Regions from separate parts of the Paraliobacillus sp. JSM ZJ581 genome, predicted to be linked through region 2. Evidence: riboswitches for the same ligand, from Rfam matches in the RefSeq annotation. Region 2 holds a riboswitch; each other region holds the start of a gene.
What was found. A riboswitch is a leader RNA that binds a small molecule or an ion and turns the genes downstream of it on or off. The one in region 2 is predicted to bind cyclic di-GMP.

Region 1: linked by a shared signal. The riboswitch ahead of ACH6CY_RS02655 (hypothetical protein) and the one ahead of ACH6CY_RS13300 (hypothetical protein) in region 2 are both predicted to bind cyclic di-GMP.
Region 3: linked by a shared signal. The riboswitch ahead of ACH6CY_RS12755 (prepilin-type N-terminal cleavage/methylation domain-containing protein) and the one ahead of ACH6CY_RS13300 (hypothetical protein) in region 2 are both predicted to bind cyclic di-GMP.

The regions. Positions count from the first base shown of each region.
Region 1 is NZ_JBISEP010000002.1:186,549-197,621, forward strand. Features, by position in the region: gene ACH6CY_RS02620 (polysaccharide deacetylase family protein) at 1-580, shown strand, start outside; gene ACH6CY_RS02625 (ABC transporter substrate-binding protein) at 596-1,570, shown strand; gene ACH6CY_RS02630 (hypothetical protein) at 1,986-2,276, opposite strand; gene ACH6CY_RS02635 (hypothetical protein) at 2,287-2,949, opposite strand; gene ACH6CY_RS02640 (TetR/AcrR family transcriptional regulator) at 3,391-4,008, shown strand; gene ACH6CY_RS02645 (ABC transporter permease) at 4,354-5,100, opposite strand; gene ACH6CY_RS02650 (ABC transporter ATP-binding protein) at 5,075-5,854, opposite strand; cyclic di-GMP riboswitch class II at 6,219-6,301, shown strand; gene ACH6CY_RS02655 (hypothetical protein) at 6,400-7,494, shown strand; gene ACH6CY_RS02660 (GGDEF domain-containing protein) at 7,478-8,350, shown strand; gene ACH6CY_RS02665 (DUF2334 domain-containing protein) at 8,316-9,872, shown strand; gene ACH6CY_RS02670 (glycosyltransferase family 2 protein) at 9,873-11,073, shown strand, end outside.
Region 2 is NZ_JBISEP010000028.1:30,392-41,464, forward strand. Features, by position in the region: gene ACH6CY_RS13270 (Vga family ABC-F type ribosomal protection protein) at 1-181, shown strand, start outside; gene ACH6CY_RS13275 (ClbS/DfsB family four-helix bundle protein) at 443-1,000, shown strand; gene ACH6CY_RS13280 (methyl-accepting chemotaxis protein) at 1,161-2,855, opposite strand; gene ACH6CY_RS13285 (hypothetical protein) at 3,617-3,844, shown strand; gene ACH6CY_RS13290 (glycine betaine uptake BCCT transporter) at 4,384-5,871, opposite strand; gene ACH6CY_RS13295 (TetR/AcrR family transcriptional regulator) at 6,198-6,752, shown strand; cyclic di-GMP riboswitch class I at 6,934-7,017, shown strand; gene ACH6CY_RS13300 (hypothetical protein) at 7,077-7,571, shown strand; gene ACH6CY_RS13305 (DUF5667 domain-containing protein) at 7,594-8,481, shown strand; gene ACH6CY_RS13310 (DsbA family protein) at 8,593-9,216, shown strand; gene ACH6CY_RS13315 (ferritin) at 9,504-9,998, opposite strand; gene ACH6CY_RS13320 (hypothetical protein) at 10,088-10,375, opposite strand; gene ACH6CY_RS13325 (CsbD family protein) at 10,506-10,700, shown strand; gene ACH6CY_RS13330 (hypothetical protein) at 10,750-11,073, opposite strand, start outside.
Region 3 is NZ_JBISEP010000026.1:164-11,236, forward strand. Features, by position in the region: gene ACH6CY_RS12730 (hypothetical protein) at 1-707, shown strand, start outside; gene pilO (type 4a pilus biogenesis protein PilO) at 880-1,416, opposite strand; gene ACH6CY_RS12740 (hypothetical protein) at 1,418-1,945, opposite strand; gene pilM (type IV pilus biogenesis protein PilM) at 1,986-2,921, opposite strand; gene ACH6CY_RS12750 (prepilin peptidase) at 2,934-3,689, opposite strand; gene ACH6CY_RS12755 (prepilin-type N-terminal cleavage/methylation domain-containing protein) at 3,759-4,085, opposite strand; cyclic di-GMP riboswitch class II at 4,140-4,222, opposite strand; gene ACH6CY_RS12760 (type II secretion system F family protein) at 4,294-5,496, opposite strand; gene ACH6CY_RS12765 (type IV pilus twitching motility protein PilT) at 5,537-6,568, opposite strand; gene ACH6CY_RS12770 (GspE/PulE family protein) at 6,578-8,203, opposite strand; gene ACH6CY_RS12775 (pilus assembly PilX N-terminal domain-containing protein) at 8,235-9,665, opposite strand; gene ACH6CY_RS12780 (PilW family protein) at 9,679-10,098, opposite strand; gene ACH6CY_RS12785 (type IV pilus modification PilV family protein) at 10,111-10,581, opposite strand; gene ACH6CY_RS12790 (bifunctional folylpolyglutamate synthase/dihydrofolate synthase) at 10,701-11,073, opposite strand, start outside.

The DNA of each region.
Region 1 (11,073 bases), on a different contig from region 2:
TAACAACTTTCATACACTAACATTAAATGAAGTCAAAGATTTTTACATAAAGCAAACACCTATTCCTAAAAAGTCAATACTACTTACATTTGACGACTGTTTTCAATCAGTAAAAGAATATGCTTATCCAGTATTAAAAAAACATGGATTTCATGCTGTTTCTTTTGTCGTAACAGGGTGGCTTCATGAAAACACAAAAACATTTAACCAAAAAAAATCAGTTTGTCTTTCCAAACAAGATCTAGAAGACATGGAAGATGTATTTGAATACGCCAACCACACAGATGCATTTCACCAAAGAAAAAATGAGTCTGTCAGTCTTATAATGGAAGCTACAGACGAAGCTTTTGAAAAAGACTTAGCTTTATGTAACGAATATGTTCCGGTGAAAGACGTATTCGCCTATCCATTCGGACTATTCACAGATAGAAATGTATCCTTATTAAAACAAAATGGATTTCATTTGGCATTCACTTGTGAAAATGGTAAAAACAACGAACATACAAATCCATTATTATTGAAAAGAAATGTGATACCGTACTTTTTAACGATAGAACAATTTAAAGACATCGTAGACTAAGAAGGAGAAATACAATTGAAACTAAAAATATTAAACTACCTATTCCTTGCATGCAGTATTTTTCTACTAGCAGCTTGTTCAAACAATGACACAGCTATTGATCAAACGACAGAGAATGAGAAAGAAAATGGTACTACACCAAGTGGTGAAACGTTTACCATTGGTACATTACCAGCAGAAGCAGCACTCCCCATTATTTTGGCGGAAGAAAATGGCTACTTTGAAGAGTCAGGTGTGAATGTATCGATTAAAACATTTACTTCACCAAATGATCGAAATGTTGCGCTACAAGCAAATGAATTAGATGCTGCTATCGGTGATGTTATGACAGCAGCCGCTTTTGTTGATAGAGGAATCAAACTTAAAATAACATCAGACATTAATGAAGATTTTAAGATTTTATCTTCACCTAGTTCTGGCATTACAGATGTAAAAGGGTTAAATGGGAAAGATGTCTCTCTCGTTCCTAATTTTATTCTTGAATACATAATGGATGAAATTGCTGAGGCAAATGAGTTTAACTACAACATTGTTGAAATCCCTTCTTTTTCAGGTCGAGCAGAGGCTCTTCTATCTAATCAAATTGACGGTGTTGTATTTACTGAACCTCAAGCTGGGATGTTAGTGCAACAAGGCGCACATTTATTAGCAAGCTCAAACGAAGCTAATATAAAAGGCGGGACTATTTTCTTTACAGAAGAAATGATACAAAACTATCCAGAAGATATAAAAGCTTTTTACACTGCTTATAACAAAGCAATTGATTATATGAATGAAACCGACGCAAATAACTATGCTGATATTTTATCTACTTATCAATTCCCAGCGGCAATGAGTGACTATATTAATAATAAAGCAACGTCTTATACACATGGAGCTATTATTGATCAAGATCAATTTGATCGAATCATTACATGGACGAAGGAAACAGAACAAATCAAGCAAGCCTATCATTATGATGAGCTAACTGATTTTTCATTTGTTAAGTAAAGTTAATTGTTATTAAAAAACCTTTTTGATAAAAAGTATCAAAAAGGTTTTTCATTCTAAGGAATTACCTTGGCTTCCAATCGATCAATTAACTTAAACATTACAATATCTAAAAAGCTTAAAACAAGGATTCCACTAAATATCTCATTACAATCCATTTTTGTCGATGTACCCAACATATAGTAACCGCCCGCCATATGTTGTTGCTTAATTTACCACAAAAAATAAAATTACAAGTGGAGTATCGTATGCTATTCATTTAACAAACAATTGAGCAAAGCAAGAACTACCCTTTATATCACCATTTTTTATAATAGCTAGATAATGTTTCATTGAATACTCTCACAAGTGGGTTTAGTTATATTTTGTTTGACAAAGACAAAGCAACAAAACTTTTAGGCAACACTACTAATTTTTATTTGTTCCAATCATTTAAAAAGTATTTTAATACACGCCAAGAAAAAAAGGCAATAGCTAACAAAAGTAGGCCAAAAATAATTCCAACTGGCAAACCAAGATATTGAGGAACAGATAAATCAGGAAAAATCTCCATTCTAATCTCTGCACCGAATGTATACAATAACCCTCCGACAATAACAATGACGGTACATAGAAATAACCCAATCGATAAAACACCAAGTACAGGTATTGCGAAAATACTAATTAATCGCTTGAACAAAGATGTACCTGTATAAATAACAGCCACCTCCATAATCTTAAACTTTATTACTTTTATTGACAACCGCACTTGGATGAACATCTAAAGCTTCTTTATAGAATACTTCATCCACTTTGCAATTACTTCCGATTTTCACTACTTCACCAAATACTTGACTAGCTTGCGTATGTTCAAGATCTACATTTTTTCCATGAATGGACCCTATAACCATCTTTTTTCTAATAAGAGATTTAACATTCAATAGAGTTAATTTTGCTAGTTTAATCGTTACCTCGTCTGTTACTTTGATTTCACTCACTTCTGATGGAGCAGAAACTTCTATTGACGCCCGTTCGCAAATAAGCCCCCCTTTTAGTTTTAAATGACCCATTGATTGAAAAGTTTTACACGAGATAGAATCGGTGGTTTCTAAGCTACCAGAAGACTCAATATTATTTGCTTCAATCAAGTTGAAAGAGCCCTGACCGATATTTACTAATTGATTACATGTTAATTTGCCATTAACAGAACAGGAACCCTTATTGACAAATCGGTCTGCCTGCACTGCCCTTTTCACCTTACATCGACCCAATATATGAAAGCTTTCTGCCTGAACATCTTGATGGAAGGTCGCAACACCATTTATAGATATTTCAGTTAACTCTTGTGCTTCCTTAAAATGCTTATTCCCAATTACTTTAAGTTTTTCACTGTTAAACATCATCCACCTCCTAGTTTTTATTCCTGAAAACATTCCCATTCAGAAGTTTTAACAAAATGATCACAACACTGTCACTTCCCACTCATGAACCTTTGATTCGTTAGAAAGATGACAAAGCAGAATAGTTAAGTGTCCTAAGTTTATTTTTAACTAACCAACATACTATATAGTATACACATTATTAAAGGTATGTCAAATTGCATGTATTATTAAGCTACTTTTAAAATAGCTATTTCACATCGTGTGTTACTCTCTTCAACAAATTCCCCAAAGGTTGATATACTATAATTTTAAAAGTACTTGATGATAAGTTATAGTTTCCATACTCATATATGTAATATGGGCAACACCACTAAGAAACAGGAATAACTACTAGGTATTTACATCCTATTGAGTCTAGTATATATTGTGTTATACTTGTCAAAAGGAGGATAGAGTAAAATGATTAGAAAACGATTAACCAATGAGGAACGGAAACAAGAAACACGAAAAATGCTCCTAGATTCAGCTACCATAACCTTTTCCAAACTAGGATTTCACGGGGCTTCTGTTGATAAAATTGCCGAATTTGCTGGATTTACAAAGGGGGCTGTCTATACACACTTTAAATCAAAAGAAGAACTATTCCTTGCTTTATTAGAGCAACAAATGCATGCACGTCTCAATACCATTCAACACATAATTAATGAGGAAAAATCCATTGACCATTTCATCAAAAAAATGCGGCATTTTTTTGATTTAGATAAACAAAATAACCAAGCTTGGAGTATACTAAACATGGAATTTCTCTTGTATGCAATGAGAAATGAATCTGTAAGAAAAAAGTGGACAGATATGATCTTAGAATCTGTAGAGCATGTCTCAACAGTAATTAATAATATGAATCCAAAGGATGGGAAACAATCTGATCTATCCGCAGAAGAATTAGCTTGGACCATTTTATCGTTAGAAAATGGAATGGCCATTTTTCACTTTATTTCTGGAGACAATGTTCCAATTAACTTATATGGAAAAGCATTACAAAACATTCTACAAACAGAAAAGGACTTCAATTCTTAATAGCATAGATGTGATTAGGTGTTCATCCATTAACTTTCTTTCAAATAATTTACATACAGAGGGGGGCTGATGAGAGATAATAATTGATATAAACGCTCCTCTCCTATCATATATTTTCTAGAAAAAAGAAAGCTCAGGTAACAAAAGAGACATTTATCGTGAGACTGTTATAGGAAAATAGCGATTACATACATATCATAAAGTTTAAACGGTGCGCTCTGCTCAGCGTGAATCCTTGTAAAATCGCAATAAACCTAAAAAGCTTATCCATATTAATTCACCATATTTATAATGCTAGTATAGTTTCACAGAGCCATATTAGTTAAGCCTAGATATCACGCAATGTTAAACGTTATAAGGAGTGACCTTAGCTTCCAATAGATCGATTAACTTAAACATTGCAATACCTAAAAAGCTTAAAGCAAGAATACCACTAAACATCTCAGTGTAATCCATTTTTGTCCATGCACTTAAAATATGGTAACCAACCCCATATGTTGTTGCGTAATTTTCCGCAAAAAATAAAGTTGCAAGTGAAATACCGACACTAACACGTAATCCGGAGAATATGTGTGGTAAAACTGCTGGAATAATTAAATAGCGATATGTATGTAATTTGAAAGAGGCGAAACTATCCATGACAGTAAAATATGAAGATGGAATTTGCCTTACTCCATCCCTCACTGACAAAATAATCTGAAATACTATAATAAAAATAATTAAGATGATTTTCGATTTATTCCCTAAACCATATAAAAGCATTAATACAGGTAAAAATGCTACCTTAGGAATAGGATAAATATAATAAAGAAAAGGGGAAAAAAATTGATTAAATAGTCGATTGACTCCGGCTAATATACCGATTGGCACTCCTATTATTAGAGCAATGCCAATAGCTACGACCACTCTAGTCATGCTAGCCAATACATGTAACAGTATTGATCCTTTTATTGTATATAGATAAATCAATGTTTCCATTGGTGCTGGGATTGTATGTGTATCAATTAGAAAGTAAACCATTTGCCAAGCTAAAAGCGTGGTTAAAAATCCAATAAAAAATTGATTACTACCTATCCACCGCAAATACTTCATCTGTCTCCATCTCCATGTTTATAAGTTTCCTTACATCAATACATGCTTGATAAAAGGCTAAGGTTTCTCTACTGTTTTCTTTTCCAAATAGAGGATTGGGAATCCGAGTTATTTTTCCGTCCTCTCGCATAATTAGGATAACTTCTCCTAAATAAACTGCTTCTTCAATATCATGTGTCACAAACAGCATCGTTGTTTGTTGTTTGTGATGTTGCGCTAGAATAAGTGCTTGAATCGATTCTTTTGTCATCGCATCAATTGCGGATGTCGGTTCATCCATTAAAAGAAAATCTGGTTCTGTGATAAGCGTTCTTGCTAAAGCTACTCGTTGTTTTTGGCCACCACTTAATTCATGTGGGTATTTTTTCGCACAATGCTCTATTTTTAACTCTTTTAACCATTTAAAAACACGTACCTTTAAATCTTCTTTTTGTATACCTGTCTGGATTTGCAGCGGCATTTTGATCGATTCAAAAGTCGTTTGCCATGGAAATAAACCTAGATCTTGAAATAAAAATCCGGTTTTCACTCTCGGCTTCATTAATCTTTCGTCATTAATATAAATCGTTCCACTTTCTGGTGAAACAAGACCAGCAAGTAATCGTAACAAGGTAGATTTTCCAATACCAGATTGACCGATCAGCGCATAAGAAACACCTTTTTGAAGCACCAAATTCAGCTGATTAATGACTACTTGTTCCCCAAAGTTGTAAGAAACATCTACCATTCGAATACATGCCTCATTATTTTTCATAACGCAATCGCCCTTCCTAAATAATACTATCATACCACAATAGCAACTTTCTTCCCTTTAATTAATACAGCATCTTTTCCATCTAAAAACAATGTTTGTTGTTTAGTAATTTATGGTAGACGATTCATCAACGGACATTAGCAACTGAACTATGGAACAAGAGGCTAAATGCTGAACCCTTGCTTTTTTCATCTATCAATAGAACATCTTTTCTTTTATCCATATGTTATTAAATTCATCTAACCATACCATATTAAATGATCACTTTAGAAACAAACAGGTGAAAAAACTTGATTTTTTCACAAAATAATCATACTATTTAATTAAGACAAATTACTCTTTTAATTTAAGTTTCAGTGTTTTTTATCTATATGGTACTAGAATCAATTTGTTATATGTGGGCGCCTTACAAATTGGGAGTGAGTGGCGCAACCGACCATTCCTATTGGTCGTTTTTTTATGTAAAAAGCGCTTTATTAAACTTTAATAGAATGGAATTAAGCAATATCGCTATTAATAGTCCTTCATTTACTAGGAGAGTTACCATGAAAAATTTTAAGTTTCATATCGCTATCGTTTTTTTTATACTACTAATCGGTATCACTATTTTCATTATAAAAAAGCCTACAGATGAATCAACACGCACCCACCTAGAAACACCATTAGAAAAATTCATATGGGAAGATATGCTCAATGCAAACAAACTATTAAAAACACACTATCAAACGAGTGATACAGATTATTCTTTATCAGAATCACTTGGTCTTTGGTTGGAATACGCCGTAAAAAGTGATAATAGAGCTCTGTTTGATTTAGGGTATCAGCAACTCACTGAATATTTCTTATCCAAACAAGGATCGATTCATTGGCGTGTCTTACTCAATGGTGAAGTAACAGAAAGCGTAAATGCATATGTAGATGACCTTAGAATTATCCAGGCGTTATTGGATGCTACAAATCAGTGGGATGAACGAACCTATCGAAAAACAGCAAAGCATATCTCACAAACATTGATCGAGAAAGGAACCTACAATCAATATTTTGTAGATTTTTATGATTGGAAATATGATGCGAAAAGCAGTGCACTGTCTACAGCATATTTGGACCTAAAAACGTTAGAAAGACTCAATCACTTAGAATGGATGGATCACGAACTTTATCAAAAAATGTATCGTATAGCAAAACAAACGGCAGTAAAAAGTAATCCATTATTTCCAACACGCTATTTAATTGATAAAAACGAGTTTGTTTATGATGACAAAGTAAATATGATTGAACAAACATACACTGCCTATCATTTAGGCAAAATTAATATGGATACGAATGATTTCCTTTCATTCTTAGAGCAAGAATTCGATACGCATCACAAGCTATTTGGACAATATGATTCAACCACTTTAAAACCTGCAGTGACCTATGAGTCACCAGCTTTATATGGTATTGCGATTCAATATGCACTAGTTGAAAAAAACGATTCTTTTGCTCTAAAACTTTATGACAGACTTCAATCATTTCGCGTAAAGCAAAGCCCATTCAAAGGAGCATATATGGATCAAACAACTAACAACACACACATCTTTGACAACCTTGTTCCTCTAATTGCAGAAAGGAGCTTAAGGGAGCATGAACTTATCAGATAACCATCATTTTTCAATGAGTATGGCACTACTTATTTTTTTGAATTTCGCTATTTCTATTTATTACTTTTATTACACTGCTCAAACAGGGCTAGATACAATGTTGTTCTTTATGACGATTGCTTTAATCTTCATTGGAGTATCAAAAGGGCTATTACTTAGTTTAGGTATTAGTCTTCTTGTCATTTTTTTCTTTGGAAGCTATATGATTTTAGCACAGACAATGAGCACTGACACCTTTTTTAACATACAAGGAATCGCTTCGTTTTCTGTTTCTAAAATGATTATTTGGCAAATGATACTACTTGTTACTTCTTTTGTTTCTGGTCATTTTCATAAAAAAAGAAAAATAATAACTACTAAATATCATTATTGGAAAGAACAATACTATCAACTAGTTACAATAGACCCTGCAACAAATTTTGACAATGAAAAACGCTTTTATATGCAATTAAATGAATCGTTTAAAAGAGCAAGTCGTTATGAACAATCTTTCTCATTATTATTAATTCAATTGAAAAATTGGGAAACATTTAAAAAGTTGTATGGAGAGAAAGAAACAAATCATGTCCTTCAGAGTTTTGCAAACCAAGTTACACAAGCAACAAGAGCAAGTGACAGTCGCTTTCGTATTTTTGATGATACTTTTGCACTGTTATTACCAGAAACAGATGTTGCAGGAGTGGAGACTGTCATGAAAAAAATCATAGGTAATATGAAAGACTATACATTATCCAAAAAAAATCGCATGGTAACAATTGAATTTGCATTCGGATATTGTGTGTATCACGAACAATTAGATGACTACATGAGGATGTTTAATAATGCGTTTGACGAACTTAATAACTATGTTGCTTAGCTGTCTACTAGGGACTGTTTTTCTATCCGCTAAACTGGTATATGCAAACCCGGATTCAGAGCTTAATTCATTAATTATTTATAGTAGTACGAACAATGAATTAAATGAACAAGTGTACCTATTAGATCAGCTAGTTAGCCATTACTCTAAATCTACCGTAACATCAGAAAGTAACGTTACTAACTTGTCCAACTATGATTATGTTTTTTATATAGGATTGGATCATAAAAAGCTAGATGGCTCTTTTATTAAATCCATGGAAGGCTATGATGGCTCGATTATATTTATAGGGGAGAATATAAATCAGTTTCAACAACGCTTTCCTATTAAAGATACAAATCAATCTGTCAATATAAAGGAAATTTCAATGGGGAGCAATCACTCCACATTTGAATCGTTAAAAGAAATGAAATTAGTTACCGAGCAATCGACTATGGAAGTAATTATCGAGGGCTTTCGAGGTAATTATAACTACCCGATTCTTATAAGCAATAAAAAAGACTATTATTTAGCTTCAACACAATTGGATGATCAAATAGCATATTATTTTGCAAAAGCGTTAGACACTATATTCAACACAAATCGCACAAGCTATCAATCTTCCTTTATTAAGATTGAGGATATTAACCCTACAACAGATGTAGAAGCACTAACCAAGATGACAACCTATTTAACATCTAATGATATCCCGCTTATCTTATCCGTATCTCCTGTTTATGAAAGCAACAATGAAGAAGCTCATTTATCTGATTCTAATGAACTAGTTCAAAAACTATTATCACTACAATCACTAGGAGGTGCTATTGTTTATTCCTATCCTTCCTTTTCAGACAGTGAGAATGAAGAGGAAAAACGCGCATTGATTGAAGCCGAAATATTAGAGCTGGCTAGTTATGACATTTATCCTGTTGCTGTATCTTTTGCAACAACATCAACATCTATCAGTCTAGAAGATATGATTATTGCAGATGATTATTTCTCTATATTATTTGCAAATGGTCGCTCTTCGCATTCAGCCGTACTTAAAGCAACTGCACCTTATGTAAATCAACCGTCTTATGTAGACGAAATGGTTTTGATTCCTGAAACCTTAGGTTATCTTAATAACACAGATACATTGTTATCTCTAAAAAGACATCACAAGCATTTAAAAATTGTACCTAATGCAACTTTAGGAATTTCAATTTTTCCTTATACAAAGTTAGACATATTAAAACAAGGTTTAACCGATTTGCAAGTATCTCAAAAGACCTCTTGGATGAATCTGTTTGATAGGAATGTCTCTGTTCAAACGCCTTTTTTATCTATTGAATCTACAATCGACAACGACATTAAAGTAGTGAACAATATGAATGCTTTACAATCTTTTATGTTTCGACATCAGTTGAGTAAAGTAGAAATAGTGCTATGGTTTGTTGCATTTATTGTTAGTCTATTTATCTTAGCGTTTTTCATTTATTCTGTCTATTTAAAACTAAACCTACGTAAATCGTTATTCGCAGAAAGGAGGGGAAAAGAATAAATGGCTAACACACTATTTATTCTATCGTTAACTATTATTTGGGTTATGCTACTATACCATATGTTTTTAATGCAAGGCGGTTACTTGCATTACTTACGCTATGAAAAGCTCATGAATAAATGGGAGAAAAACCAAAACAAAGCCTTGCCAAAAGTGACGATCTTAATACCAGCTCATAATGAAGAAATGGTGATTGAACGAACAATAAAAGCAATGTTAAAGCTCGACTATCCAAAAACGAAATTGGAAGTCATCGTTATAAACGATAACTCTTCTGATAGAACTGGAGAAATCATTGAGCATTATCACGCACTACATCCACATATTATCCCATTACATGTCGCCCCTGAACATGGGGGGAAAGGAAAATCCGGGGCATTAAATAATGGCCTAAAAATTGCCACAGGGGAAATCATTTGTGTCTATGATGCCGACAACACCCCTGAAAGTAAGGCTATTTATTATCTTGTACTGGCAATGATGAATGATCCAAAAGCAGGAGCTATTGTTGGTAAATTCCGCGTGAATAATGCTAAGAAAAACTTACTTACTAAATTTATTAACATTGAAACCATTTGCTTCCAATGGATGGCGCAAGCAGGAAGGTGGTTTTGGTTTAAAGTTACAACTATTCCTGGTACAAACTTCGCTATCCGACGCTCTATCATTGAAGAACTTAATGGCTGGGACGAAAAAGCGTTAGCGGAAGATACAGAATTAACCATTCGTGTTTATAATTTAGGTTACCATATTCGCTTTTTTCCAGCAGCAATTACTTGGGAGCAAGAACCAGAACATTGGAAGGTTTGGTGGAAACAACGAACGAGATGGGCTCGTGGGAATCAGTATGTTGTACTTAAATTTTTGTTTCGTTTTTTTCAATTAGATAGAAAGAAAATTGTTTTTGATCTTATCTACTTCTTTTTCACTTATTTTTTATTCTTTTTCGGTGTCATATTATCTGGTGCTATTTTTATTACAAACTTATTCTTCGATTTACAATTAGAGTTAGGTGCCATCGCTATGATTCTTTGGGCATTAGCTTATTTACTTTATATAACAGAAGTAATGATTGCTTTAAGTATTGAAAAAGAAGAAATGAATAGCAACAACTTTATCATTGTACTATTCATGTATTTCACATATTCTCAGCTATGGTTAGTACTAGTATTAAATGCGCTTTACCTTGAAGCAAAACGAA
Region 2 (11,073 bases):
TAACTATCAAGCGTATAAACAGAGCCAACCACAGGAAGAACAAGGTGCAACCCATGATGATTATTTACTACTTGAAACGAAAATATCCGAAGTGCTCAGTCGTTTAAGTATGGAACCATCTGAAGAACTAGAAAAAGAATTTCAAAAGCTTATTAAACAAAAAAGGGAATTAGAAGAATAAAATATGTACATGTAATTGATGTGGAGTAGAGAACTCAATGTGTGAAAACATTGCTTTCGTAGTATAATTAACATAGAAAGATAATAAGTGTTTCGTATAATAAAGATTGTCCATGATAGCGCATGGAATAGTCGCAATAGACTAAACCCCGACAAGAGGAGGAGGTAGCTTAGGAAATAATCCCTCGCATACCGGCTAAAGTGCATGAGGGATTATTTTTTATCTGTCAAAATTATTTTAATTAAGAAAAGGTGATTGTGTTTGCAAGCATATACTAGTAAACAAGCGTTAATTGATGAAATTACTAAAAGAGCGGCATTATTTATTGATGAATTTCGTTCTATTAATAATCTTGATAAAGATATCCTAGTTGATGAAGTGAATCGTACACCTTCGCAAATGATCGCTTATCAATTAGGATGGATGAATTTAATATTGTCGTGGGAACAAGCTAATAAAGAAGGAAAACAAGTCGCTACACCAACGCAAGATTATAAATGGAATGATCTTGGCGGACTTTATCAGCACTTTTATAATGAATATGCAGATCAATCGATCGAAACGTTAATCGATATGTTTGAGCGTGATGTTAACCGTATCATTCAACTAGTAAACAGCTATGATGATAAAGCATTATTTGAACAGGGTGGCAGACAATGGGCAACGACAACACCTTCAAGTTGGCCAATTTGGAGGTGGATTCATATCAATACAGTAGCGCCATTCAAATCTTTCAGAACAAAAATAAGAAAATGGAAAAAGTCAGGGGGTTGTGATTTTATATTAAGCGTATCGTATAATAAAGGCCATTCACGATAGCATATGGAACGGTTGCAATAGACTAAATCCCGACAAAAGGGGTAGGCAGCTTAGGAAATAATCCCTCGCATACTGGATAAAGTGCATGAGGGATTATTTTTAATATAGGATAGCTTTTTATTCGCTGTTAGCTATTTCATAGCTTTTTTAATAAAATGATTTAAAGTTTAAATCTCCTTATTAACCCATTCAATTCTTCAGCAAGCTTTGCTAATTGATCGGAACTACCTGCTACCTCTTCCATGGAGCTACTTGTTTGCTGTGTTGAAGCTGAGGTCTCTTCAACTCCTGCAGCTGCCTCTTCAGAGATAGAAGCAATTTCCTCAACTGACCTATTCATCTCTCGACTGCTTGTAACCATATCGGCTAAATTATTAGATACAGAATTAATAATTTCTGCTGTCTTAGATATAGATGAATTAATTTCTTTAAAAGTTTTTCCTGTAGTAAGAATTTGATGGGTTCCTTTCTCCACTTCCTTATAACTATCTTCTAGAGAAGCTGCGACAAGACTAGATTCATTTTGAATATTTGTAACGAAGACGGTAATATCAGTCACTGAATCAGATACCTGTTCTGCGAGATTCCTTACTTCATCTGCTACAACAGCAAATCCTTTACCGTGTTCTCCGGCTCTGGCAGCTTCTATCGCTGCATTTAGTGCAAGTAAATTTGTCTGGTCTGCAATATCCTGAATAACAGAAATAAGCTTAGAAATTTCCTGAGACTGTTTATCTAATCCGCCTACTTTAGCAACTGCGCCTTGGACGATTTTGTCGATTTTGTCCATCTGCTCTGTAGAAGATGTCATTAACTCGCTTCCTTTAACTGTCATTCCCATTACTTCATTTGAATGTTGCTGTACTCGCTCACCATTGCTACTTACATCCTGTACTTTATCTGAGAATGTGCTCATAAGTGAAGACAAGTCACTAGCACTATTTGCCTGTGTTTCTGATCCAGTTGCCAACTCTTGCATCGTAATAGCTACTTGCTCAGAACCAACTTTAACCTCATTCGCTGCTTGTGTTAATTCTTCACTTTGATTCGAAACAGTTTCAGCTACTACATTTATTTGATTCAATAATTCTCTAGTGTTTATTGTCATTTCATTCGTGGCTTCTACTAGATGACCAATTTCATCTCTAGTATTGATTTGTAATAACTCTTCGGTTAAATCTCCGTTAGCGATCAGTTTCATCCGGGTCATCACTTTTTTGATTGGATCTGTAATCAATCTTGCTGTAATGACTGCTGCACCAATGCTTAAAACGGTAATTAAAACGGTTACAACGATTCCTATTATTGAGGTTTTTTCTCCACTTGAAGTGATTTCCTCCCCATGTCTATTAATTTCCTCTGCAGCGTTTCCGGCAAGTTTCTCATATCCTGCCATGAGTTCACTCACATCTGATGTTAATTTACTCAAATTCTTTGTGGCAAGTTCATGATCACCACGGTCATAAGCATCAAATACATCATCATTGACTGCTGTTCTCCATGCAACGGTTTGATCAATTAAATCATCAAAATCCTTGTTAACCCCAACACTTCTAGCTATATTTTCAAATTCAATTCCAACCTCTGTATGGTCTGCAAAACGATCCTTTAATTCACTATTGCCTAGTAGAACATAACCTCGGGCTGCTGCGACTCGTTTGGCAAGTGTTGCTTCCATTCCTTGATTAGCAATCAATGTCTGTAAATCCTTTTCGATAATGTCTTCAACTTGATTATTGATCTGTTTCAATGTTATAAAGTTATACACACCCAAAATAATTACCAATAAAATCACAAGAGAAAATGCAAATAAAATCTTATGTTTAATACTTTTGAGATTAATAATTTTTTTCATGAAATTCACCTTTATCCTTAATATTAATCACTTAGCTACTCCTCAAATTGCATTACAATTTCTTGTATCTTTGCTGTTGTTTGTATACGAGGACTTATAATTTATCACTAAAGCATTTTTATTAAGTGAAGTCTACAATAAATCTCATGCCGAAGATTGAATATTTATTTATACATGAACCTCCTTTATACGTTGTGATGCCTTTTCTGATCTCGGCATTTTTAAAAGTAAATTGCCAAAAACACAAGAAAAAATGGTTATTATTTTAAAAATAACCATTTTTTTAATATATATATATGGACAATATTAACGATTCATCGAGACGTAAGATAAGCATATATACATTAAACAAGAGGAATTCCAGTGTCTAAACTCTATATCGGCAAAAAGATCTATTTTTAAAGTACTAAATTTTAAAAAGACAGTAGCTATGACTTTTTATATAAAAAATAAAACAAAGGAAGTATGAATTTGTTGTTATTTTTCTGATCGATAATTACTTAGACATTTTTTGCATACTAGCAAGCCATTCAAGATCGGGCATTATCACAAATACCAAAAAAATAATTACATATGTAATGGTACGATTAAAACATTACCGTTTTGTTGCTGTATTTGTTTAGCTAAAAATAAAATATAACAGGATTGATATGATCTATCTTTGTGATTAAAATAGTAATTTAGACTTATTTTTCATTTTTTTGCGGGTATTATCAAAAATATAAAGAAAATGTATTTAAATAAAAAGGAAATATAACATAATGAATAAAAGGCTTTTAAAAGTAACTATTATTTTTGTATTAATTTTGTCAATGTTAACACCATTATCAAATGCAGTAAGTGAGGAAATTAAAAAAGGAGAGAGCAATGCCAGTGACTTTTTTGAAATGGCTAAGGATGGTGAAACTATTGTAGAGAATAGTGCAGATGTTAAAGGTAATAATGGAGAATTACTTAGAGTTATAAAATCAAAGACAGAAAAAAAGTAATTAAAAATGTAAAGCAGGAAAAAGTAATTATAAAACTTAAAATTACCAAGAAAATAGTTGATGCAAATGGTGAGCATGTTGATACATTTTTTGTAGAAAATGAAAAGATTCAATTTAATAAAAATGATGATCTCTTAATTAATGGTCAAGTTGTTCCTAGATCAGAATTAGACTCATTGTTAATACCTCCTTCTTCTGATATTTCAACATATTCTGGTGGGAAATCATTTAGCAAAGAAGCTTATTATCAGTTAGGTAGTATTTAAAAAATCATAAGCTAGAGGATGTTAAATATTGGATTTAACATTATCAATTATACCTGGTTTAATCATTGTTGTATTATTACAACAGTTAATTGAAAATGCTACGTTAAGGAAAAGTCAACGGTTTGGATATTAGGGTTTAATTTTCTTAAATATTGTACTTATAGTGATTCAGTTACGTTAATAGATAATTATATTAAGATCAATAATTGAATCAAATGAAACACTTCCCTCAAAGCTTACTCCAAGTGTATGAGGAAAGTGTTTGTTACTTGATTATTCATTTTGTTCTTGATAATCTTCTTTTAATGCTTTAACGAGTGACACAATCATCATTAGTAATATGAAAGTGAAAGGAAAAGCCGAAACAATAGATGCTGTTTGTAAAGCTCCTAGTCCACCGGAAGTAAGTAATACAGCGGCAGTTGCTGATTGAATGATGCCCCAGATCATTTTTATTTTATTTGGTGGGTTTAAGCTACCGTTTGTTGTTTGCATACCTAACACAAATGTTGCAGAATCAGCAGAAGTTATGAAGAATGTAGAAATTAACAAAATAGCCACAACGGTTAATACAGAACCATAAGGAAATCCTTCAAATAAACCAAATAAAGTTTTCTCTTTTGCTAGCTCAGTCAATCCTGTGTTAATCCCATTCAATTCTTGAAACAGACTAGAACCACCAAAAACAACAAACCATAAAGCACAAAAGATTGTTGGGATAAATAAGACACCAAAAATAAATTCCCGAATGGTTCTTCCTTTAGACACACGAGCAATGAAGGTACCTACGAATGGAGACCAAGCAATAAACCATGCCCAATAGAAGACAGTCCAGTCCTGAATCCAATCATTAGCGTTTTCATCAAATGGCGCTGTATGAAAACTAAGTGATGGTAACGCGCTTATGTAGTCCCCGATTGTTGAAACTAATGTATTAAATATAAAAATAGTTGGTCCTAGTATAATGGTTAGTACAAGAAGCAATATTGCTAATATTATATTTGTATTACTTAAGTATTTGATTCCTTTGCTTAAGCCTGTCCAAGCTGAGAGCATAAACAAAATAGTTACAATGACAATGATAATAAGTTGTGTACTAAAGTTATTTTTAATATCTGTTACATAAGATAGCCCCCCACTAATTTGAGAAGCTCCTAAACCGAGTGAAGTAGCAACACCGAAAATGGTAGCGAATACCGCTGTAATATCAATTAAATTGCCAATCCAACCATTGGTTCGGTCTCCTATTAGTGGTTGAAAAGTAGAGCTGATAAGCCCAGGAGCGCCTCTTCTGAATTTAAAGTAGGCGACAGATAATGCAATGACTGTGTAAATACTCCACGTCTGTAATCCCCAATGAAAAACGGATGATCTTAAAGCGAATTTAGCTGCTTCAATACTTTCCGGTTCTGCATTAGGAGGTGCGGCAAAATGAGCAAGCGGTTCTGCGGCTCCCCAAAATATAATTCCAATCCCCATACCTGCACTGAATAACATAGCAAACCAAGTAATTTTATTGTACTCTGGTTTATCTCCGTCTTGGCCTAAACGCATCTTTCCATAACGGCTAAACATAAGATAAATCGAAAATAGTAAGAAGATTGCAACAGAAAGTATGTAGACCCAGCCGAATTGCGAGGTAAGGAAAGACTGAATGTTTGAAGTAATAGATTCTAAATTTTCTGGTGCAACTACGCCCCATAAGACAAAAACACCTGATATAATTAATGATATCCAAAATACTTTTCCAATTTGAGTCATAAAAAGACCTCTCTTTAACATATTGTTTGATTCGTAGTTGCTTGTATTTAATAGAAAAAACTGTTAATAATGGTTATAAAGAAAAAGATCCTCCTTTTCAACTTAGTGTAACCAAAAAAATACAAAGCAATCCATTCAAAAATATATAGAACGACCTTTCTATTATAAACATAAGATAATTGTGTAATCAACTATTTTAAATGGAAAAAAGGTGAGATGCGTGTGAGAAAAGTATAGCTCCTTTCACTAAAAGTTTGACTATGAAAATAGCAAACTGTATTCTAAAATACAGAATTGCTCGATTTATTAAAGGAGAAGATGGTTAGATGAGCCGATCGGAAAAAAGGGATATGTTACTTAAAGTAGCGGAACAATTATTCTATGAGCATGGGTTTCGTGGCGTAGGACTAAAACAAATTATTAGAGAAGCAAATGTGGCAACGATGACTCTCTATAATCATTTCTCTTCCAAGGATAAGTTGGTAGAAGAAGTACTTAGACAGCGTGAAAATCGGTATTGGTCTTATTTAGATTCACATGTAGCAATAGATACAGATTCTCCTTTCGTTCTTGCTGTTAAAGCGCATGGTCGTTGGTTAAAGAAGGAATCTTATAAAGGAGATATGTTTTTAAGAGCAATAGAAGATTATGCTGGAACGGATAATGAAATTGAAAATATTGCAAGAGGTCACAAAGTTAAATTATTAAACTATTTTCAAAAAATAGCTCAAGCAAGAGGCAAACAAAATGAGCAAGATTTGGCGAATCAATTCACATTATTACTTGAAGGAACTACTTCCATGACAACATTGGTTGGTGCGGAGAAAGCAACGGAGTATGCTATCGCGATTGCTAAAGCGCTTGTCCAGCATACATTGTAATGGTTATAGAGCGTGATGCAAAGCCTACTTCAATATTGATAAGTCTATTAGAGTAGGGATATTTGCTTAATAGAAAGACGAAGAAAGCGATAAATTACCTGTGTTAAAAGGGAAAAAAATTTGTTAAAATTAACCTGTATCAAACCTAATATATGATTAGAAGAAAACAAACGAATTTAAAAATTGATAAAGGCAAACCTACTGAAAAGTTGGGGCGCAAAGCTACAGGGGCTAAAGACTTTGTCTATGCTAGCCAGTTACCGTTAAGCAAGTGCACTTTCCTTGTTAGCGGAAGTGTGCTTTTTTCGTGAGAGGAGGTTCGTCATGAACAGGAAATCGGTGTTTACCTTAATGGCTTTATTTTCAATACTTTTATTAGTTGGATGTAAAGCAGATAAGCCATCACAGAATGTTGAGGCGGAATCAACTAAAGGGTCTATTCTTTATGAGAATAAAAATTATGATCTCTCTATTAAAGAAAATGCTGATTGGAAATTTAAATCTGATGCAGATACAAATAATTTAAATGTCATACTTAGTCATGGTAAGTCACAAGCTATTATCTCTTCAGTCTCAAGTGATCGAACGTTTGCAGATATAAAACAAGAATTGAAAGCTAGCACAGAAAATATTGAAATTATTTCTGAAGAGAATAATACATTATCTTATCAATCAACGTTTGAAGATGCTGTTCGAACAGATGTATATTTTAAAGAACATAATAAATCGGTTAATCTTATTATTATTTTTATGTCACCTGTATCAGCATATGAACAAACAAAACCTAATATTGAAAGCTTGTTAAATCATATTAAATAATAAGAGAAGGGAAGAGTTAGAGATGAAAAAACAATTATTTAGTGTTATTTTAGGTGCGGGATTGTTAGTGGCTGGAGGGCAAGTATTGGCTGATGAAGCAGAAGAAGTAATCAGCACTAAAGCAGAGTTATATGATACGACTCGTTTGATGGAAGAAGTGGAGTATGAGTTAACAGTAGATAAAATAGATAAGGCGATTCTCCAAGATCAATATGCAACAGAGAGGCTAAAGGAAGCAAAAGCTGCAATAGAAGATGGAGATATTGAAAGCATTGACCAATTAATAAAAGAATCTCAAGCAAATACAAATCAAGCAGATGCTGATTTAACTGAGGCAAAATCAACTGATGATGACAATGATCCAGAAGAGGTAGAAGAAATAGAAAATACTCTTGCTGATCGATTAGAAGAGCGTATTGAAGAATTAACAGCTCTGTTAGAAAGAGAGGATTTACCAGAGCAAGCGAAAATTAATATATCCTATGTGATTGAAAAATTAGATAACTTGAAAGAGAGAGCTGAACAAAGAGAAGAATTACAAGCGATGTTAGCTTCTGGAGAAATAACAAAAGAAGAATATAAAAGTGAAATGAAAAAGCTAGCGGAGAAATATAAGGAAGAGGCAAAAAAAGATAAAGAGGAAGCGTTAGAACGAGAAGAAGAACGTAAAGAAGAAGTGGAAGAGCGTGAGGAAGAACGTCAAGAGGAAGCGTTAGAACGAGAAGAAGAAGGTAAAGAAGAAGCGGCAGAACGAGAAAAAGAACGTCAGGAGAAAGCTAAAGAACGTGAGGAAGAGCACAGAGAAGAAGCTAGAGAGCGCAAAGAAGAAGGGCGAGAAAAAGCAGAAGAACGGGAAGAAGAGCACAAAGATGATGAAGATAATGATAATGAAGAAGCAGATGAAGATTAATTGAAAATGAATGGGATGAGGTGATTCCTCTCCCAATTTTTTTGTGGAAAAAATAGTCATTATGCGGTAAAGTAAATAATATAAAAAATAATCATTTTTGGAGGAGAAAAAATGAAGAAAAAGCCATTAATTATAATAGGTTCTGTATTTGCAATTGTCGTGATTGTTGCTGCAGTTTTATTAGGTATAAATACAACTTCTGTTGATCAAGTAAATACAACACCAATTGATGATCAAAAAATGGTATATTTAGGTGAAGAAGATGCTGCTAATGAAATCTTTTTAGCGTTTGATTATTCTTGTCCGGCGTGTAAGAATTGGATGAGTGAAGTTTTACCTGAATTGGAACAGAAATATATCGAAACAGGTGAAGCGAAGTTTAGAATGCAATCTATGGTCTATTTAAACGATGCATCTTTACGACTTTCTAAATTTGATCAAAACCTCATTCATTATAATAAGGAAGAATATTATGAAATTGCTAGAAGAATAATAAGCGACTCGCAAAGTCAAGATGGAGCTTGGGGAACAGAACAATATATTAAAGATATTATTTCAGAATACGGTCTTGATCAGGAAACTATGCTTCAAGACAATGAAGTGGATCCTATTAATGTAACTCGAAAATACACACGAGGTTTAGAGGTTGAATCAGTCCCAAGTGTCTTTGTTAATGGAATAAAAGTGGATGAACCGTTTAGTATTAAAAAAATTGAATCATTAATTAACGAATAAAACAATGTTAGAACCAAGCTCTTGTCAACAGGACTTGGTTCTTTTTTCTAAGTGTAAGAACAGATACCACATTTGCAACCCTTGTAAGACTAGCTGATAAAAAAAGTGAATCGGACAATAGAAATCTAAGTTGTCTATCATGAATATAGGCATGGTTATAGATTAAATTTGATATAAAAGTATTTCTTATATACTGTAGTGCACCATGTTGAGATAGTACTGTTTGGCTTTTACTTAGATAATATACGCGCATGACCCACCTGTTTTGTTTATGATGGTTGCTTGCTTTATACTTTAGTCTGTCTTTGTCCAAGCTCTTGATCGATAAGCAAAATTGCCGAAGTATTATTTTCTGCTAGTTTTAAGCGATTTACAATTGTTAATGCTTGTGCTTCTTCGTCAATTTGCTCACGGAGAAAGTCTTGAATAATTACGGTTGTTTGTGGGTCGATTTGTTTCACGTAATCATAAGCTTGACGATAAGCGTCTGTAACATATTGTTCGTGCGCGAGTACTTTTTCAAATGTTTCTAAAGGCGTCCCATAATTACTTGATTGTGCTGGAATCTCGCCCAGTTTAACTACCCCATCTTTACCGGATAAATAATCAATTAACACTAACATATGTGTACGCTCTTCGTCAGATTGTATCTTTAACCACTTGGCCATGCCTGTGTAGTTTTTTTGCTCCATATACGCCGACATAGCTAAATATAATGTGGTAGAGATTTGTTCGATTTGAATTAATTGATTTATTAACTGCTGTACTTCATTTTTTACCATTCGATACACTCCCGTTTGTTGTATTCCTATTAGCTTATGCGTTAGTATAATGGGATGTTCATCTCTATAGCCTAAGAAAAGATGAAAAACTATTTTTTTATTTGTTTGTTTTTGTATGCTATTAGACTTGTTTTAAGTGATGCATAGACACCGACACTAGCGTTTCCATAAAAGAATCCCATAAAAACACCTGCCCAAATATTGTGTTTATGCGCAAAAAATATAGCAATTAGTAAACCTATGATATTTGCTACTGTTGGAACCAAAACGGGCTTAATGTGTATCCAAATTTTAATGATTTGGGTAAGTATGACTACAGTTGGTACAGCAAGTATTGCATCCCAGAAATTTGTGTGAATAATCGGAAATTCTTCCATGTTAGAGCACTCCTTGTTTCTGTGTAAGTTCACCTTATTGTTAGCTAGAATCATTTTATTATTATCAAACGTTTTATCATTTCTTCTACGTGGTAAATACATACCAACACTTATAAGGGAGTGTAAAACAATGAATGAAAGAAAAGATTTAAGCAATAAAGTAAAAAGTGCAGTTAGTAAGGTAAAGGGAGAAGTAAAAGATCAAATAGGAAATGCAACAAATAACCCTAAGCTCCAAGCAGAAGGAAAGAAAGATAAAGCAAAAGGGGAAATGCAAGATAAAGTAGCAGAAAAAAAAGAAAATGAAGGAAGAGAAAATAGTTAGATATAAAAAGGCGTCAAGATCAGTGTCTGATCTTGACGCCTTTTTAAATTTAGAAACAAGTAAATGATTGGATTTGACGTAAGTCGATACCGAAATAAACCCACCTAAATCCATTCCAACGATAACCAGAAACAGATCTGCGACCTACATACGTTGGATAAAACCAGAACTGCTGGAAACCTCTTAGCCAGATATAGGTGTAACGATATAGGCACCCTTGAATACTTCCTGGGTCAACTGCAAATGTTTGTGCTTTTTGTGTTTGTGACGGTGTGAATTCTGGTGGTGGTCCCATTGGTGGTCCAGATTGTGAACCTTGACCAGGAGGTGGAAAGGGAGGTGGTGAACTAGGTCCTCCTTGTCCTCCGCCTCC
Region 3 (11,073 bases), on a different contig from region 2:
ATAGAGGACATATAGAAAACTATCAAATAATAGAAGATATTTTTCAAAGTAAATTTGGTTATCACAATACAGATTACAAAGATATAATGAATTCTTTTTGGATTACATACAAATGTTTTTTACAGCTTGAATATCCAGAAATATTTTTGCCAAAAAGAGTAATAAGAAATAGAAAGTTGATCTCTTTAGAGGTGGGGGCTGTGAATGAAATATTATCTAAATATAGCTATCCACCGAATTATGGTGAAATAGATAAGGTATATGTGAAATTTTATCATTCAAATTTTCCTGAATTAATAGTTAAAGAAGGAGATACTTGGATAAACTTGTTGCTGCATAATTATGAATATTTTGGTCTTGTTCATGAAAACGATGAACTTAAAAAATTTGCTACTCGAACGCACACAATTGGTAATATTGCTGTTGTGCCTAAAGGATTTAATAGTGGTAGAAAATCTCATGATTATTGGGATTGGGGCATGAAATATTTAAATGAATTTTTAGCATATTTAGGCTCTTGGGAAATTTTTTTACGCATGCATTTTTTAGAGATGTATGTTGATAAACAGAAAAAAGTTTTACCTTTTTGGAAGGAACATCTGAAAATAAACGCAGATGTACTTCCAAATAGTACAGAAGATATTTTAAGTTTTTTAAAATTTGTTAATAGTGCAATTGAGGAACGTGGGAAATTGATTCTAGAATAGTTTTAGTTAAAAAAACTAGTATTTTTATAAATAGCATCTCAAATTCAAATAAATGAAATTAAGATGCTATTTATTTTTAGTCAGTGTTTTGATAGGTAAGCGTCAAATGATATAGCTACCATTCGTTTTTAATACTGTTATTTACTTTCATTATCCAACAAGTCACCATTCACTATGATTTAGAGCTAAATGCCGTTATGTTCACAACAGCATTCATTCCATTTTCACTGTTTTGCTCATACTCAAGCTGGTTAATCTCTAAAATTCGCTCTGCATGCGTTAATTCGTCTAAAAATGTGTACATATCATCATAATTATCCGAGCTAAATGCAATCGAATAGTTTGGTGAGTTTAAAGCAGGGTAAGATTCTGGTAAATCACTAGCTTCACTAGCCACTATTTTTGAGATTGCAATATCGGATGCTGATTCTATATCTTCTAATTCCACTAATAATTGGTCAATCAATATAGTTTTTGGCAATTGTCTTTCTAATTGTTCATTACGAACCGTTGCTTCACTGATTGCTTGTTGATTATCTTTTACTTCATTGATTAACTTTTCTTGTGACGCTATCTCCTCTTCTAACTGCTTCACTTCTGTTTGGGCAGGGTAAACGTATTTATAAAAACCAAAGATTCCCCCAAGGATAAGCATAAGCACAATAAAAATTAAGGCCACTGAATATCTTCTATTCCATTCTATAATCACATTAATCAGCCTCCTTTAATAAAGAATCCTTGTTAATGGAGAACGTAAACACAGCTAAGTATTCATCCTCTATTTGTTCCAACTCGACTAGATCAGCTTGTTCGACAAATGCAAAACCACGCATTGCTTGAGCAAATTTTGACGTATCGTCAATTGATTCCGCCTTTACACTTACCCTTAGACCATCTGTTATTGTAAACATATAATGCTCGATAGAGGATTGATCTGGTAGTATGGAATGGGCTTGCTGTACTACATAAGCACTTGGAAAAATAACGCCTTGTAATTGCTCGATATGCCTTTCTAACACATTTACTTTTTGAATCACTTCGCTTTCCTGACTTATTTCGTTAAGGTGTATACTATTCTTGGTTCTTACCTTCATTAGCGATTCTTGTTTACTATCTAAATAATTTTGATATAGAAAAAAACCAATACCTATCAGTAACGCACTTATAATAGAAATCCCGATTAAGACATACGGAGATGCATTCGTTTTTTTCTTTTCAACTAAATTAATTTCTATCATATGATTGATCTCCTTAACGTTTAATATGGAATAAAAAGAATTATTTTCTTAACGTTAGGCCATACAGTTCCGTATACTCTAATGGAAGCTCTTGATTATTTAATGGTGTCTGAACACTTAAATTAAATCTTTCCTCTAATAAACTTTTTATTTTCAAATGGTACTTAGAATCACCAGCTAACGCCATACGATCAATTTGCGCACTGTTATTCGTAATCGAATATTGATAAAAATCCATGAAACGCTCAATGGTGACAAATTGTTCTTCTACTATACTTTGAAAAGGTTCTTGATCGATTGAATTTGACGCATTATCTTCTTCTTGGTGATAATTGTTAGACACACTAGCTCCTTCAAGATAAATATGTCGATTAAAGATAGGGCGATCATTATGAAACACTGTCAAAACGATATCGGCTTTTCTCCACTGAATCAATAACAGATGCGCCTCTTTGTTGATTAAATCATGTGTAGCAAAAACCCGATAGACAGATAAGAAAGAAAAATCTGCGATCGTCAACTTGCAATTGGCTTGATGAAACACATCTATGTATGATTCTAAGCGATCCTTTGGATATGCAAAAAGTAAAATATGGCTTAAATCTTCCTCTTGTTTAATTATTTCATAATCAATGACAGGATTTTTAAATGGTAAACGAATTGAGTTATCTAATTCCATTTCGATATATTGTTTTATTTCTTCACCACTTAATTGCTTCGGAACAGCTTCATCACGTAACGTAACAAAAGCGTCAGGTACGCAAAAGGCTACTTCTTTGTTCCTCCAATTTTTTTCTTTGACTAAAGCTTTTAAAACACCTATGAATCGAGGCTTATCAATGATTTTTCCATCTTCTATTAAACCAGGCTCGAGTTTAATCTCGCCATGATCACTTGTTTGATTATTTTGATATAGATAACGAACAACATGATCTGTTAACATCAAGTTAATTCGATCCTTTTTGAGAAGTCCCATTTTCATCCGTCCTTAAAAAAATGATGTCATATACCAGTTCAACATATCTTGTCCGAAAAAGTAAGTAATACAAGCAGCTACACAAATAAACGGCCCAAACGGTATCGGTGATTTGCGATCTACTTTTTTTCTTATAAGTAATATCACACTAACAACAGTACCTATTAATGTAGCAATGAAAAACGTCAATAACACACCTTGATATCCAACAATTAAACCTAGTAAAGCAAATAACTTCATGTCTCCTGCACCCATTCCTCCTTTACTACTAATAATAATAAGAAAAATCATAATAAATCCTATCAGCGAGCCAACAATCGGAGACCACCATGGATCAAGCGGTGACAGGATTCGCATAAATAGGATGAATGGGGAAAAAAACAGCAAAATTTTATTGGGGATTAGCATATATTTTATATCAGAAACGATGATAATCGCACATATTGAAACTAACAATAGTGCCATAAGTAATTCTATTTTGAAACCTATTAAATAGTAGCTAAGCGCGAATAGTGAAGCTGTAAATAGTTCAATGACAGGATATATTAACGAAATGCTTGTTTTACAGCCTCTACATTTCCCACCTTGACGTATAAATGAAATGATCGGTAATAATTCATACCAAGATAAGTTTTTACCACATCGAGGACAATACGATCGTTCTGACTCTAAAAATTTTTTTGTTGGGATTCGTAAACCCACAACGTTAAAGAACGAACCAAACACACTTCCGAATATAAATAATATAATTGTAATAATAAGCTCCATCCTATTCTCCTAGATATGTATAGAGACCCCTTACATAAGGGATCTCTGAAAATATTAGCTGATTTAACCTCATTTTAATTCATACGTATTACTAGCCTCAACGAAACTAATTGTTCCAGTTGGTAGTTCACCATCGTCCTCTAAATATCCGCCAGTAACTAAATCAGCCACTGACATCCCATCAGTAAAATTGCCCTCAGCATCTGCTAACCTTGCTGCATCTAGAACTAATTCTATTTCTGCTTCACTTGCATTAGTCTCCGCTGATTCAATCACATTACCAATAGCAGGTACAGCAATTGCAACGATAATTGCTAGAATAACGATTACTGCTAATAGCTCAACTAATGTAAAACCTTTCTCACTACGTAATACCTTCTTCAACTTGTTTACCATTTCCTTACCTCCCCTAATTTGTATAAAAAAAAGACTCACATCATCTAGTACATTCATGGTGTCAGTCGGTTGCACTACTAGCTCCAATCTATCCAAGTGCCCAAATAAAGATAGATCTTCTTCACTCCTATATTATTTCATAACAATTACTATTATACTATAAACATGGTAAATGTCTATAACTTTAATACTATATTTTATACTTTTTTTAGATATTTTCAAACAAACTAAACATCGGGATAACAATCGACAAAACAATTGCTCCTACGACAAAAGCTAGGAAAATAATCATCACTGGCTCTATTAATGACTTTAGTTTATCTGAGCTTTCATCTAATTCTTGTTCATAGAATTCTGATACTTTTTTTAGCATGGCATCTACTGAACCTGTACGCTCTCCCACAGTAATCATTTGAGTAATTAATTTAGGAAATATCCAATGGTTCTTCATCGGCTCTGTTATTGATTCACCACTCTCTAATGAATCCTTCGATTGTTGAAGAACTTGCTTCATTACTTTATTCTCAATCACATTTTCCGTAATAGACACAGCTTGAAGAATTGGAACAGAACTATTTAATAATGAGCTCAGTGTTTGTGTCATTCTAGCTAATAGTGCTTTTTGAATAAAAACTCCAAATATCGGCATTTTTAATTTCATTACATCAAAATAGTATGACATTGTTGGATTTTTATTTAATAGCCGAACAATAATGACACTAAGTAAAGTGATGAGCAATAAGACCCACCAGTATGATTGGACAATCTCACTAATCTGTAAAACAACTTGCGTATAAGTTGGAATCTCTTGGTCAAATGACAGAAACATATTCGTGAATATCGGTACAATAACAGCTAATAAGAATATAGTAATAACAATCGCCACTATTCCCACAACGATTGGATAAGTTAAAGCGGTAATAATTTTCTGTCGTAATTGATATTGTTTTTCATAGTAATTTGCCATTCGATTTAATATTTCATCTAAGTTACCACTCACCTCGCCAGCTCGTACCATACTAATAAATAATTCTGGGAATAACCGCGGAAATTCTGCTAGGGCATTAGACAAGCTATTTCCTTCTTCAAGTGAATATTGTACTTGGTTTAATGATTTTTTTAACGGTTTACTATTTGTTTGCTCTTGTAGGATGACTGTTGCTTCAACTAATGTAATCCCCGCATCAATTAACGTAGCAAACTGTCGTAAAAAAATGACAAAATCTTTGTTTTTAATCGGTTTTCCTATATAAATATCTTTGTAAAGAATTGGATTCAACTCTTTTAGTTCAAACAAGATAAGACCATTCGCTTGTAAATGTCTCATTGCTTCTTTTTTTGTTTCACTATTCACCTTGCCTTTAATTAATTTGCCCTTTAAATCTTTTGCTTTATAAGAAAAATATTTCATCCATTTCACCTTCTTTCATCACAAGCAAGGAATCAATCGTTTAAATTTTCACATATGCCGCAGCATGCTTTTCACTTATCATGCCTTGTTGCAACAACCGTTTGATATCCATTGACATCGTATGCATGCCAAATTCTTTTGACGTTTGCATTGTGTTCGGTATTTGATGCATTTTCTCTGAACGAATCAAATTTTTTACCGCAGGTGTATTAATTAATATTTCAGTTGCTGCTATTCTTCCAGACCCTTTTAACAACGGAAACAATCGTTGTGAGATAATTGCTTCAAGCACATTTGCTAGTTGAATTCTGATTTGTCCTTTTTGATGCGCTGGAAACACATCAATAATTCGATCCATGGTAGATGCTGCATTTGTTGTATGTAAAGTACCTAAAACTAAGTGCCCTGTTTCTGCAGCTGTTATAGCGGTTGATATTGTCTCTAAATCTCTCATTTCACCTACTAAAATGACATCGGGATCTTGCCTTAAACACGCACGTAAACCTTTTTGGAAATTGATCGTATCAAAGCCAATTTCGCGTTGATCGATGAGACAATGATTATGCTGATGTAAATATTCAATTGGATCTTCTAAAGTGATAATATGCCGATTCATACGCTGATTCATATAATCGATCATCGAAGCCAATGATGTACTTTTTCCACTGCCTGTTGGCCCAGTTACTAATACTAAGCCTTGGGATAATTGCGCAATTTCTTTCATCACATCCGGAAGGTTTAACGAATCAATTGACGGAATTACTGTCGGTATTGTACGTATCGCTAACGAAAGGCAATTCCTTTGAAAATAAATATTCATTCGAAAACGTGAAACTTGCTTCACGCCATGTGACAAATCAAGCTCTCGTTCTTTCATTAGCTTATCCCATAATGTTTCTGTTAGAATTTCTTTTGTCATTCTCTCCGTATCTTCTGGCTTTAGTTTATTTTCACCGAAAGGTTGCAGTCTTCCATCAATTCGAAATATTGGTTGTGAACCAACTGTTAAATGGATATCTGAAGCATTCTTTCGATACGCTGATACTAACAAATCTTCTAAGCTGTAATGCACATGAATCACCTACTCTTCCGTTGCTACTCGTAATACTTCATCTATTGTTGTCAATCCATTTTTCACTTTTAATAATCCATCATCTAATAAAAATCGCATCTGATTATCTTTTAAATAGGCTTTTATTTCAGACATATTCGATTGATTCATCATTAAATTTTTTACTTTTTCATCAATGACTAACAATTCATGAATTGCTAATCGTCCTCGATATCCTGTATGTCTACAACTATCACAGCCTCCCCCTTCATACACTTCATTTATTTCAATAAAACGATTTTCAAGTACCCGTTTTTCCATTTCAGATATCGGTCGTGTTTTTTTACAATCAGGACATACCTTTTTCACCAAGCGCTGAGCCATAACAGCAGATAGTGCAGATACGACAAGATAAGGCTCAACACCCATATCAAAAAGACGCGGAATAGCAGCAATTGCACTATTAGTATGCAAGGTGCTAAAAACTAAGTGTCCAGTAAGCGCCGATCGAATAGCAATTTCAGCTGTTTCTCTATCTCGAATTTCCCCAACCATGATAATATTCGGGTCTTGCCTCAAAATAGATCGAAGTCCTTTAGCAAATGTCAAGCCAACAGTACTATTCACTTGAACTTGATTAATGCCTTCAAGCTGATATTCGACTGGATCTTCAATCGTAATAATGTTGACATCTTCCTGATTAAGTTCATTAATCGAGCCATATAACGTCGTTGTTTTACCAGAACCAGTTGGCCCTGTTAGCAAAATTAACCCAGATGGCTGTTTGATCGCTTCCCTATATTGAGTTAACGTTCCTTCTGAGAAGTCAAGCTCTGTTAACGTCTTAAAAATATTAGATAAATCTAATATTCGAATAACAATTTTTTCACCAAAAACAGTTGGAAGTGTGGAAATTCGTAGATCAACTGGTTTTGTATCAATCATTAAACGAATCCGCCCATCTTGTGGTAACCTCGTCTCAGTAATGTTTAATTCTGATAAAATTTTCACACGTGCAATTAGTGCATTTTGCAGTCTTCTTGGGACTGTTTTTTCAGAACGTAACATGCCGTCTACTCTATATCGAATGACCACTTTTGTTTCAGTCGGATCAATATGAATATCACTTGCTTTCATCGTTACGCCGGTTTGTAGTATTTGATCTAGTACTCTAACAGCTGGCGCGTCCTCAGCATCCATTTCTTCATCTGAATAGACATTACCCATATCATAATATTTATTGATGGCTTGGAGAATATCGTCTCTTGTTGCAATGACTGGCTTTACGATAAAACCAGTAGAAAGCTCCAAATAGTCAATTGCGTAATAGTCTAGTGGATCATTCATCGCAACCGTCAACACATTCTCGCGTTGTTCAATCGGTAATAAAATATATTGTCTCGCGAACTCTTTTTGAACTAATTCCATCATCGCGTCATCAATTGAAAATCGATATAATGAAACACTGTTTATTTTTAGATGAATCTCTAATACTTCTAACAGTTGGCGTTCAGTGATATATCCCTGTTCAACTAATGCATCGCCTAACTTCTGCTTTGGCTTCTTTTGTTCTAGCACCTGAATGATTTCTTGCTCTGTAATTAATCCGTGCTCTTTTAAAACATCACCGAGTTTTCGTTTCGTTCGGGTAACCATATGACACCTCATTCTATGTTAAATTTCTACATCAATCTATCTCTACCGATGGTTCTTTCGTAATTAAATCATCATCAGATGGTGAATCAGCTGATCCAAAAGGAAATTCACCTGACATATCTTTATATGTAACACCAGTTCCACCACTACCAGTTAGTGAATTACCAATTAATGTTCCGGTTATCATTGCTCCGGCTCCCACTTTAATATTAGCGTTAGGGGCTAGTAATAATAGATTGGAAAAAGAACCTCCATCAAAGGTTACATTGTTACCTCCAGTAACAATAAATCCTTTAAAACCACCACCACCTTTTAATGTTACATTAGCAGTTTTAGCAAATAATGAACCTATAATTTTTGTACTACTTGATAAATTCACACTATTATTTCCTGCCAAATAGACATTTACTTGGTTAACTGCACCTCCACCATTGATTTCACCGTAGCCCATCGAAAAAATATTTTTAACATAAAAATCAATTGTCCCTGTACCAATAATCTCTATATGTCCACCAGGAACATTTAGATTATCAACGACAATATCAACATTTTGGTTGTTCGTATTAATCTTCAACGTGCTATCGCCCGTTATTGAAATGCTGTTAAAGGAAATATTTTCCAATAAATTCAATGTATGATTTTGAGTTATATTTAGATTTCCATTGACATCAACTTTTTCAAACTTCTCACTTGTCGCTAGAGTATAAGAAGGGAAAATTGGAAACGAATCCACAATTCGCTGATATTCTATCCAAGGTAATATATTCGTATTTGGTTTTACTATCGGTGGTGTTCCTCCTGCATCATTCAAAGCATGATTAACCGCTGATTCTGGCACATATGCCGCTCCATCAGTTATTGATGTCCCACCGCTCATATTTATCGTATTTGAATCAGAAGACTCAACATAAACATTTCCGTTTAAAGTTGATGAACCCGATAAATGAATATTATTTTTAACGATCGCTACTGCTCTGTCTGGGATATTCAGTACATTTCCTGATGTCCAATTAATCTGAAATGGACGTGTAACCGTACGTGTTCTTTCGCCGATTACACCTTCTGAAATGATTTGATAGTTTCTAGGATTTGAAGTATTTAGCTCTTGGATGGAAATGTTCGCTGAGGGGTTGTCCTTAAATATGCTAGAAAAGTTAGTCAGTACTTTGTTATCTAATTCGTCTAACTTATTATTAAACGTCGTATAAAATTCTGCTTGATTACTAGTACTATCGTACACATCATTTACAATTGATTCTATCGATGCATACGTTTGATTCGCTCCTCCTTCTGCTATATAAAAAGTTGACTGGTAGGCACGATCAACACTGGACAAATTTACATTGGCAAATGATGCAGTAGCTAATGCTATACCTAATAAAGATAATACAGTCAACGTCATTAATACAGTAGCTAATATGGAACCATTCTCTTCTTTTAATCGTAGTTTACTAAAAAACAACACCGATCCTCACCTACTCCCTAAGGTATATTATTGTTGATAAGCGCTGTTGTTCATTTCCTGCATCTGCTGTACTGGCAATCGCAATGTCAAGCTCTAGATCGTTTTTTTTTATTTCAAATAATCCAATTTCATCACTAATTGAAGTTCCATTTTTCAATACATGTGGGGCACTGAATTCATAGCTATCTGAACCAATGTTTAACACATCATCCGTGACACTTACTTGACTAGGATTGTGTGAACGTACTTCTTTCGTTATCGTTGCCATGACATAACGAACCTGATCCTGATGTTCAATCATTTCTGTTTGGTTCTTGTATTGCTTTTGACCAAACATCATAGCAGAACCTACTAGCATAATAATGATTGACATTAAAGATAGAACCGCTAATAACTCTACTAACGTGATACCTTTTTGCTCCTTCCACATGGAAAACACCTACTATTCTTCCCAAAGGATTTTTGTTTCCATTTGACCTTTCAATTTACCTGATAGGTCGTATACATGAACAAGTACATTTTTTAACTTATCACTAATTACTTGATCTTCTCCGTCTTCCGCTACTGCAATACTAATTTTCACTTTATTCGAGTCTACTGTTTTAGTGAACTTATGCTGACCAGACGAATCATCATATGTATCTGTTTCGGTCTTTAATTGATTCACTCCATCTAAAAAAGACATCGTTTGACTAATATGATAAGTATTCTCTATTTCTGACTGCGCAATATAAGTCGCATCACTTATCTCGTCCGATACGTCTACTGTTTTCCTAGATTGAATGAAAAAAGTTAAGAATGTAACAATAATAATGGATAACAGTAAGATAGATGCAAGGACTTCTACTAGAGTCATAGCCTTCTCTTCACGTAAAACAGATTGATTGATTCGAAAACGATATAGTTTTCTCAACTTTAATTCATCCTTTTTTACCAGTACTTACATTTAATATAGTACATTAGAACCTATTTGTACATACTAAAGTATAAAAATATGAACTTTTTTAACTATATCATATTACCGGTGTTTTCTCATTTATTTCCTTGTATTTTTTTTCTTGATTTTCCGACAAAATTTAATGAACCTGTAATACATGTCATCATCGATTGATTTTTCAAATGATCTAGTACCTCTCGATAATCTTCCATCACCTGTTTATTCTCGTTTGTCGAAACATGAAATAAATCAATTGCTTTTGCAGCACGTGGATGATCAAAGCTAGTAAATATAATTTGATCAAATACCGGATCGACTAGCTGAATCATTTCTTCAATCGGTTTATCCTTGAACATCGCCATGATTAATTGTTTCTTTTCACTTGGATAATATGCTCTAATTGATTGAATAAATTGTGCAATACCCTCTGCATTATGCGCGCTATCTACAATAACTAATGGCTGATCT